One region of the Brucella sp. NBRC 12953 genome, then DNA from elsewhere that is predicted to be linked to it. Evidence: riboswitches for the same ligand, from Rfam matches in the RefSeq annotation. Region 1 holds a riboswitch; the other holds the start of a gene.

Region 1 (4,645 bases):
TGCTCACGGTTCTGCTTGGCACGTCTCTGAAATTCGAAGGCAAGTTCATCTTCCAGACCCAGTCCGACGGACCTGTCGATATGCTGGTCGTGGATTTCCGTACACCGCGTTCGGTGCGTGCTTACGCGCGTTTTGATGCCGAGCGCGTCGCGGAAGCGGTGAGCGCAGGCAAGACACGTCCGGAAGAACTGCTTGGCCGTGGCACGCTTGCTTTTACGGTTGACCAGGGTTCCCACACGCAGCGCTATCAGGGCATTGTGGCTCTTGATGGATCGACGCTGGAAGAGATCGCACGCACCTACTTCCGCCAGTCGGAGCAGATTGCAACCGATATGAAGCTAAGCGTTGCAAAGCTCGTTGAGCGCGGCAGCGACGGCAAACTGGTCGAACGTTGGCGCGCCGGTGGCTTGATGATCCAGTTCCTGCCGGAATCCGAAATTCGGTCACGCATGCCGGACCTTCCGGGTGGCGATGGCGACGAAAACACAGTTGTTCTCGACCTTGAAGACGACGGCTGGGATGAAGCGCGCTCGCTGGTTGGCACGATTGAAAGCTCGGAACTGACCGACCCGCAGGTTGGCTCGGAACGTCTGCTTTATCGTCTGTTCCATGAGCGTGGCGTTCGCATCTATGAGGCGATCCGGGTTGTCGATGATTGCGCCTGTTCGCGCGAAAAGATCGAAGGTGTCTTTTCAAACTTCTCGGCTGAAGAAATTCACGATAGCGTCGAGGATGGCAAGATTTCGGTTACGTGCGAATTCTGCTCCAAAACCTATGAGTTTGATCCTGCACAGTTTGCGAAATAAATAAGCGCATCCCGAAAAAGCGCGACGCGGTTTTCGGGATATGTGACGAATGAAAAAGGCGCTTCAAGAGAAGCGCCTTTTTTAATTCAGCGTGCGGCGGGCTTCTGGAATATCCAGCGAGAAAGCCGGAATATCGACTTCAAAGGCATTCCCGTCGGAAGCCTGCATTTGATATCGCCCAACCATGACACCGGATGTCGTGCTCAAGGGGCAGCCTGAAGAGTATTGATAAGAGTCGCCGGGATTAAGCGTCGGCTGTTCGCCGATAACGCCTGCGCCCTGTACTTCTTCAATATGGCCATTGCCGTCTGTGATCTGCCAGTAACGCGAGCGCAACTGTACAGTCTGAGATGAATTGTTGGCGATTGTGATCCGGTAGCCCCAGACATAGCGGTTGTCTTCTGGCTCGGACTGGTCTTCGAGATAAAACGGTTCAGCCGTTACTTCGATACCCCGCGTTACCGCTTTGTACATACGCACCCGCCTTTGAATCGCATCAAGTCTACTTGTCTCACCTATCGCTAAAGTTGCGCGGGAGGTCAACGAGTTGATGCCGACAAATGCAGCGCAATTGCCGAAATGTTCCGGCAATTGCGTCGTTTATGCATCGTTTTGCGGTCGAAAGCTGCAAAATTAGTCGATTTTTGTTATCGAGTGGCAGCTAGCGCTTCCAGCACATCCTCAACCAGATCATCCTGATCTTCGAGACCGACGGAGATACGCAACATACCGTCAGAAATACCGAGTTCCGCGCGGGCTTCGTCCGTGAGGCTCTGATGCGTAGTTGTGGCGGGATGAGTGATGATGCTCTTTGCATCGCCCAGATTGTTGGAAATGCTGAAGACCTGCAGCGCATTTTCAAACTTGAACGCAGCTTCCTTGCCGCCTTCGAGTTCCAGCGCAATCAGCGTCGAGCCGCCAGTCATCTGCTTGGCGATGATATCGGCTTGTGGGTGGTCAGCGCGGCCGGGATAAATGACCTGTTTCACACCTGCCTGACCGGCAAGCGCATCGGCAACGGCTGCAGCCGACTGTGTCTGCTGACGCACGCGAACACCGAGCGTTTCGAGGCCTTTGAGCATGATCCATGCATTAAATGGGCTCATACCCGGACCGGTATGACGGAAGTAAGGCTGGAGAACTTCTTCAGTCCACTCCTGATCGGAAAGAATGATCCCGCCAAGACAACGGCCCTGACCATCAATATGCTTGGTGGTCGAATAGACGACGATATGCGCGCCGAGTTCCAGTGGCTTCTGGTAAAGCGGCGTTGCAAACACGTTGTCGACGATCAGCTTTGCGCCGATTTCGTTGGCAATGTCTGCGACAGCAGCAATGTCGATCACTTCGAGCGTCGGGTTCGACGGGCTTTCGAGCAACATCACTTTGGTGTTCGGACGAACAGCTGCTTTCCAGTTTTCAATCTTTGAGCCGTCGATGATCGAAAACTCAACGCCATAGCGCGGCAGCAGCGTTTCAATAATGTAACGCGACGACCCAAAGACGGCGCGTGCGCAGATGACGTGTTCTCCAGCCTGTACCTGACAGAGAATGGAGGCGGCGACCGCCGCCATACCGGAGGTGAAGGCGCGCGCATCTTCGGCACCTTCAAGCGCACACATGCGCTTTTCAAACATGTCTGTGGTTGGGTTGGCATAACGCGAATAGATGAACCCCGGGTCTTCGCCTGTGAATCGCGCTTCAGCGGCTTCTGCCGTCGGGTAAAGAAAGCCCTGCGTCAGATAGAGGGCTTCGGACAACTCTGCAAAGCCCGAACGCAGCGATCCTGCATGAACGAGCTGAGTTGCCGGGCGTAACTTACGGGTAGTCTTATTCGTCATTTTTTTCCAACCTGTCGAAAGCTGGTCGGCCGGGGCCTGGAAATGCCTCGGCGCCCAATAAAAAACCGGCCTCGCGAACACGCAAAAGGCCGGTAACGAACCGCGGCCTTATTTTAGCGAATTCTTTAACGTGGCTGCAAGCCGGCCGGCCAAATCACCACGGAACACTTTTTCCTTATGCCTCTTGGGCAGGGTCGTCAATGCTTGGAAGGTCAGTTTTCAGGAAAAGAGCTGCCGGTGAAAGGTGCTTGGCCTCTGATTCCTGCGGAAAACCCCGAAACCAAGGGCTTTGAGGGTTGGCATCGGTGCTTAGAGCGGTCAATGGTCTTAGACCAATTTTAAGTAATTCACGGAGTTCAGTGGTATGACACAGAGGGAAGCAGGAATTCTGGCAGATGCGGATATTGCCGCGCTGTTTGAAAGCGGTTTGCTCAAATCTGCGCGTCCATTGGATGCCGATCAGATTCAGCCTGCAAGTCTTGACCTGCGATTGGGTGTGAAAGCCTATCGTGTGCGCGCATCCTTCATGCCCGGTCCGGGAACGCCGGTTATCGACAAGCTGGAACGTCTCAAGCTTCACGAGATCGATTTGACCGCAGGCGCGGTGCTTGAAACCGGCTGCGTCTATATCGTGCCATTGCTTGAAAGCTTGTCGCTTTCGCCGGAATTGTCTGCTTCCGCTAACCCGAAAAGCTCGACGGGCCGCCTTGATATTTTCACCCGCGTTATCGCCGATGGTGCGCAGGAGTTCGACAAGGTGCCTGCTGGCTATAATGGCCCGCTTTATCTCGAAGTCAGCCCACGTACTTTCCCGATTGTTGCACGCACTGGCTCGCGCCTGTCGCAAATCCGTTTCCGTCAGGGACGTGCCCAGCTCACTGAAGCAGAACTTGCAACATTGCATCAGAACGAAACGTTGGTGGCTGCAGAACAGCCAAATATCTCTGGCGGCGGCATCGCGCTGTCAGTTGATCTGTCGGGTGATAAAGACAAGCTGATCGGCTATCGCGGAAAGCATCACACAGCTGTTGTCGATGTCGATAAGCGAGCTGCCAATGACGTTCTCGACTTCTGGGAGCCGATCTATGATCGTGGGTCGCGTGAACTGGTGCTCGACCCGGATGAATTCTATATCCTCGTTTCGCGCGAAGCGGTGCATGTGCCGCCGCTTTTCGCAGCGGAAATGACGCCTTTCGACCCGCTGGTCGGTGAATTCCGTGTGCATTATGCAGGCTTCTTTGATCCGGGCTTCGGTCACACCGCTGCTGGTGGAACGGGAAGCCGTGCGGTTCTGGAAGTGCGCAGTCATGAAGTCCCGTTCATTCTCGAACATGGCCAGATTGTCGGCCGTCTTGTTTATGAGCATATGTTGAATCGCCCGAAAGCGCTCTATGGCCTCGATCTGGGATCGAACTATCAGGCGCAGCAACTTAAGCTCTCCAAGCATTTCAGGTGATTGCGTTCTTCCTGATCCCGTTCGTATAAAGTGGGATGTGGTGGAGGACTGCTTAGGTGAGAAATGGGAAGGATGAGGTTCGGGAAATCATAACGGATGTGCCATCGCGCCGTCTGTCCGTGGGCATCGTTGCGTTGCCCGGTTTTACGCTGACGGCCCTCAGCCTGTTTCTCGACCCATTTCGCCTTGCAGCCGATGATCGTGATAAAAGCCGCCAGATCCGGTGTGCCTGGAAAATCTGCACATTGTCGGGCGATCCGGTCACATCCAGTTCCGGTATGGTGATTGAACCGACAGCACCCATCGGTGAGCTGGATGAGTGCGATTATGTGGCAGTTGTCGGCGGTTTGCTTGCGCAGTACCGCCCGCGTCAACAGGCTTTGATTGACCTTATCAAACGTGCCAATAAGCGTGGCAAGACCGTTGTGGGCCTTTGCACAGCAGCCTTTCTGCTGGCTGAGGGCGGCTTGCTTGATGACCGAAACTGTTGTGTCAGCTGGTTCCATCGTGATGATTTTCTCGATCTTTTCGATGGCCATACC
Region 2 (4,645 bases), on a different contig from region 1:
GCTTTCCGTCAGGTCCTTCAACCCAGGCTGTATCGCCAATCGCAAAGATATTCTCGTGTCCCGGCACCGTAAGATCGGAAAGCACGCGAACGCGGCCTGCACGATCGCTTTCCGCTCCGAGCCATGAAGCTGCAGGCGATGCGGCGACACCAGCAGCCCAGATAGCGGTTTTGCAGGGAATAAACTCTTCGCCAACGGTCACGCCATCTTCCGTGATCTCCTTGACAGGTACGCCGAGACGCACTTCTACGCCGATCTTCTGAAGAGCATTTTGTGCGTAAGTCGATAAGTCTTCTGGAAATGCAGCCAGAATGCGTGGCCCTGCCTCTACAAGCAGCACACGCGCCTCACGCGTATCGATATTGCGGAACTCAGGCCACATTGTCTGCTTGGCCAGCTCTGCGATAATGCCTGCCAGCTCCACCCCAGTTGGTCCCCCACCAACTACCGAGAAAGTAAGCAGTGCCTGCCGTCTCTCTGGATCTGTTTCGCGCTCTGCGCGTTCAAAAGCCAGAAGCAAGCGGCGGCGAATGGTCGTAGCGTCCTCCAACGCCTTAAGACCGGGTGCCAGCTTTTCCCATTGATCATTGCCGAAATAGGCGTGCCGTGCGCCAGTGGCCAAGACGAGCGTGTCATAATTAATCTTTGTGCCGTCTTCCAGCCGCACCTGTTTTGCGGATGCGTCGACGCCCACGACAGTGCCGAGCAATGTCGTCACTTCCTTACGATCACGGAAAAGATGGCGAATTGGCCAGGCTATTTCCGATGTAGCGAGGATCGTTGTTGCAACTTGATAAAGCAGCGGCTGAAAAAGATGATGATTGCGTTGATCGACAAGGGTTATGCGAACATTGGCACCTTTGAGATCATGAATTAATTGCAGGCCTCCGAAGCCTGCACCAACCACGAGGATATGGGGGGTATCCGGTCCGTTCATTGAAGTTATACCACCTGAGGTTGGCGTGAACCCGAGTCACGCTTTTCGTACGATAGTTGCACTTCGCAAACTAACGTTATCAGGCAGATGGTAAAGAGCCTAACGGCAAAGTGACATTAATTCTTGACGAAATAATTCAAGATTATTGCCGGAGAACGTGCTTTCGAGTTTTGCATGAGCCGATGTCCAAATAGGAACAGCTGATGCAAGAACCGTTTGTCCTTCAGATGTAAGCAAAAGAAGGCGTTGGCGGCGATCGTCGGGATTTACGACAATCTCCACCCAGCCATTGCGCTGCAAAGGCTTCAATGCTGCGGTGAGGGTGGTTTGATCCATGGCCAACAGTTCCGCCACCGGCTTCATAGGCGGCGGGCTGGGGCGATTTAATGCCATTAGAAGCGAAAACTGACCATTATTGAGACCAGAAGGGCGAAGTTCCTCGTCAAAATAACGGGCAAGCGCACGGGCTGCACGCTGAACATGCAAACAAAGACAGGTATCACGCACAAGAAGCGTGGTTTCAAACGGAACGGCGCGACTATCTGGCATTACTTAGTAATGTTGATATCAATCTATTTCGTCAAGACAGTTAGTAAGCCACGTCATCAACGCGCATCCCGAAAAGTGTGAAACAGTTTTCTGACAGAGATGCGCGTTAAACAGATGCCTAGAGCTCCGATCTGATCCAATCGGATCAATGTTCCAACATTCGAAGCTTTCAGGCGCAATCTGAATTACCGCTTAGAAATCATCACCATGATGCATGTGACGAAGGTAAGCGAAAGCAGTTCCGGCCAGAACCGGCAGAATGACAAGCGCCATCCAAAATATAATGTTGCTCATTTTTCCCTCCCTTTTACCAACAGTTTACCATACCAGGCGGATAAAAGAAAAACGCGTAATGCGACGGCTTGTTCCGCGCATGTAAAAGACAGTTCTTTTCGTCTTGGAGACGCTCTTTAAACCGGAGCAACTTTGCGCGTTAAATTGTTAGAATAAAATTCCATCACAGCCGAGTTACAAGCATTCAAACACTATTGCCAGGACGCAGGAGTTTGAGTAGAAGTAGCGTCACATCAAGAGTTGGGGCGACGCCCAACGCCAACCTGCCTTTCCGGGCAAGGTGGTACTTCCTAAAATGGAAGGATGTGGCCAACCGGCAAATATACGGATCAAGCCACACGCGTCCGCTCTCACATAACGAAGGACTGACGCGACATGCCTATTAAAATTCCTGACGATCTGCCCGCAACCAGTGTTCTCGAAGCCGAGGGCGTTATGGTCATGCGTGAGGCAGATGCTATCCGTCAGGATATCAGGCCGCTGAAAATCGGCCTTCTCAATCTCATGCCAAACAAGGTCACGACAGAGACGCAGATTGCGCGTCTTCTGGGTTCAACTCCATTGCAGCTGGAATTGACGCTTGTTCGCATCACCAATCACGTAGCGCGCCATACGCCTGCAGATCACATGCTTTCTTTCTATCGACCTTGGGAAGAGGTGCGGGACGAACGTTTCGACGGCTTTGTGATTACCGGTGCGCCAGTCGAGCGTATGCCGTTTGAAGAAGTCACATATTGGGACGAAATGCAGCGTGTCTTCGACTGGACACAGACCCATGTTCATCGGTCGCTCAATATCTGCTGGGCGGCACAGGCGGCTGTGCATCATTTCCATGGCATGAGCAAATATGACCTGCCCGGTAAAGCGTCAGGTGTTTACAGCCAACAAAACCTTGCTCCAGCATCGCCTTACCTGCGCGGATTTTCAGACGACTTTGCAATTCCTGTTTCTCGTTGGACGGAAGTGCGCAAAGACGACATCCCGGTAGATAGCAATCTGAAGGTTCTCGTCGATAGCCCTGAAAGCGGTCTTTGCTTGCTGGAAGACCCGAAGCACCGCGCACTTCATATGTTCAATCACGTCGAATACGATACGACGTCGCTTGCTGATGAATATTTCCGGGATATCCAGCTGCAACCAGATACACCCGTGCCAGCCAACTATTTCCCAAGCGACGATGCAAGCCGCAAACCACAGAACTGCTGGCGAGGCCATGCACATCTACTTTTCGGGAACTGGATCAATGAGATGTATCAATCGACGCCATATGATCTGGCAAAGATCGGCAAGCCTGATTGAGCTTACTGAGCATCTATAAATCAATATAAAACAGAATATTAAAGCGCTAATCTAACTTATCAGATTAGCGCTCTCTCAATTTCGACCCCAGAAATCAGCTCGCGAAACGTCCGATCCACTGGTGCCACTGGTCTTCACTTCCGTGGAAGACATTCAGATCGATCTTGCCGTTCACGCCCTGCGACAATCCTGAGCCGGAATACTGCCAGAAGACCCAGCGACGACCCGGATAGACTTTGGATGGATGTTGCGCAACAGCACGCAGCCAGAACGGATAATCGGTAAACGCACCCTTCAAATTATCATCGTAAAAATCTGGTGCGGTGTAGATAACCGGACGCTTGCCATAATGGCGCTCAAGCGCATCCATGAAAACCTGCATCTTTTCACGCACCTGAGCAGGCGATGGACGACGCTTGCACGACGAGTCGCCGTTCCATTCAACGTCGATAACCGGCGGCAGCGCATCTGGATCAACCGGCACGTTGCGAATGAACCAATCAGCCTGCTGACTGGCTACGCGGCACCAATAGAAGAAGTGATACGCACCACGCTTCAAGCCTGCAGCCTTGGCATCACGCCAGTTCTTGCGGAACATTGGATCGAGATGATCGCCGCCATCGGTCGCTTTGATATAGGCAAAATTCGCACCGTTCTGTCGCAACGTTGCCCAGTCAATGTCTCCCTGCCAACGCGAAACATCTACACCATGCACTGCATGCCTGCGTGGCGAAACACTACCGAAGTTGATCGGCTTCGCATCGCGGAAGCGCTGGCTATAGACCTTATTGCGCGTTTGCCGATCAAGGCGAACAGGTGGGTAAGCCGCGACTTCCGGCTTCGGAACCGAGATTGGAGCCACCACACGCTGCTCTGGACGCTGCGTCAATGGTGCAGGCGGCTCGTTTTTAAATGGGCCCGCATCAGGAACCGGACCAGCCCAGGCAAGAACTTCTTCCTGTGGTGCGGATGGCATTGATTGCGGGGCTCTCGCCATTTCTGTCAAAGGTGCAGAAGGCCTGACAACCGAGCTGGTCAGCTCTGCAGATGGCTGCGGCATGATACTGTCGATGCCGGAACTAGACGTGCAACCCGCCAAAGCGGTGCAGGCAAGGGCAATTGCTGACACAACCGAAAAACGCATGATACCCGTACACAAAACTCAGGCGCTCTACAGCCAAACCAAAACTGGTTGCAGAAATGCCATCAACCAACACCCGCAACGCTCCTCCCGAGCTATTTGCTAACCAAAGATTACCGCCAAAAGCTGAATCCAAAGTTTACGAAATACTTAAACGGGCCGAGGTGAAAATGATTTCTGTGTTTTTGCGCTGATATTTTTTGCGAACTGTGTCAGGCACGCTTCGCTGGAAGATCGAAGTCCTGTGGAAAGAACTGTTCCGCATAAGGCTTAGGCTTAACGCTCTCAATCTGAAGCATCAGCTCGGCGATCTTTTCGGGGCTTGAAATACCGCATTCATAGATTTGGATAATTTCGCGCGACATCTCATCCTTTTGCGGAGAGGTGATCGGGCAGCGTCCGAGAACTTCACACGTCTTTAGATA

What was found. A riboswitch is a leader RNA that binds a small molecule or an ion and turns the genes downstream of it on or off. The one in region 1 is predicted to bind S-adenosylmethionine.
Region 2: it holds a riboswitch for S-adenosylmethionine, as region 1 does, so the genes downstream of both, ABWV94_RS16420 (homoserine O-succinyltransferase) here and ABWV94_RS04435 (O-succinylhomoserine sulfhydrylase) in region 1, are expected to answer to the same signal.

What each region holds. Positions count from the first base shown of each region.
Region 1 covers NZ_BAABSV010000002.1:100,862-105,506, reverse strand. Annotated here, with positions in the region: gene ABWV94_RS04445 (Hsp33 family molecular chaperone) at 1-806, shown strand, start outside; gene apaG (Co2+/Mg2+ efflux facilitator ApaG/CorD) at 888-1,280, opposite strand; gene ABWV94_RS04435 (O-succinylhomoserine sulfhydrylase) at 1,454-2,647, opposite strand; SAM riboswitch at 2,738-2,818, opposite strand; gene ABWV94_RS04430 (2'-deoxycytidine 5'-triphosphate deaminase) at 3,012-4,103, shown strand; gene ABWV94_RS04425 (GlxA family transcriptional regulator) at 4,160-4,645, shown strand, end outside.
Region 2 covers NZ_BAABSV010000006.1:311,514-316,158, forward strand. Annotated here, with positions in the region: gene ABWV94_RS16410 (NAD(P)/FAD-dependent oxidoreductase) at 1-937, opposite strand, end outside; gene ABWV94_RS16415 (MarR family winged helix-turn-helix transcriptional regulator) at 1,037-1,486, opposite strand; SAM-I-IV-variant riboswitch at 2,006-2,114, shown strand; gene ABWV94_RS16420 (homoserine O-succinyltransferase) at 2,156-3,079, shown strand; gene ABWV94_RS16425 (GH25 family lysozyme) at 3,174-4,223, opposite strand; gene ABWV94_RS16430 (hypothetical protein) at 4,433-4,645, opposite strand, start outside.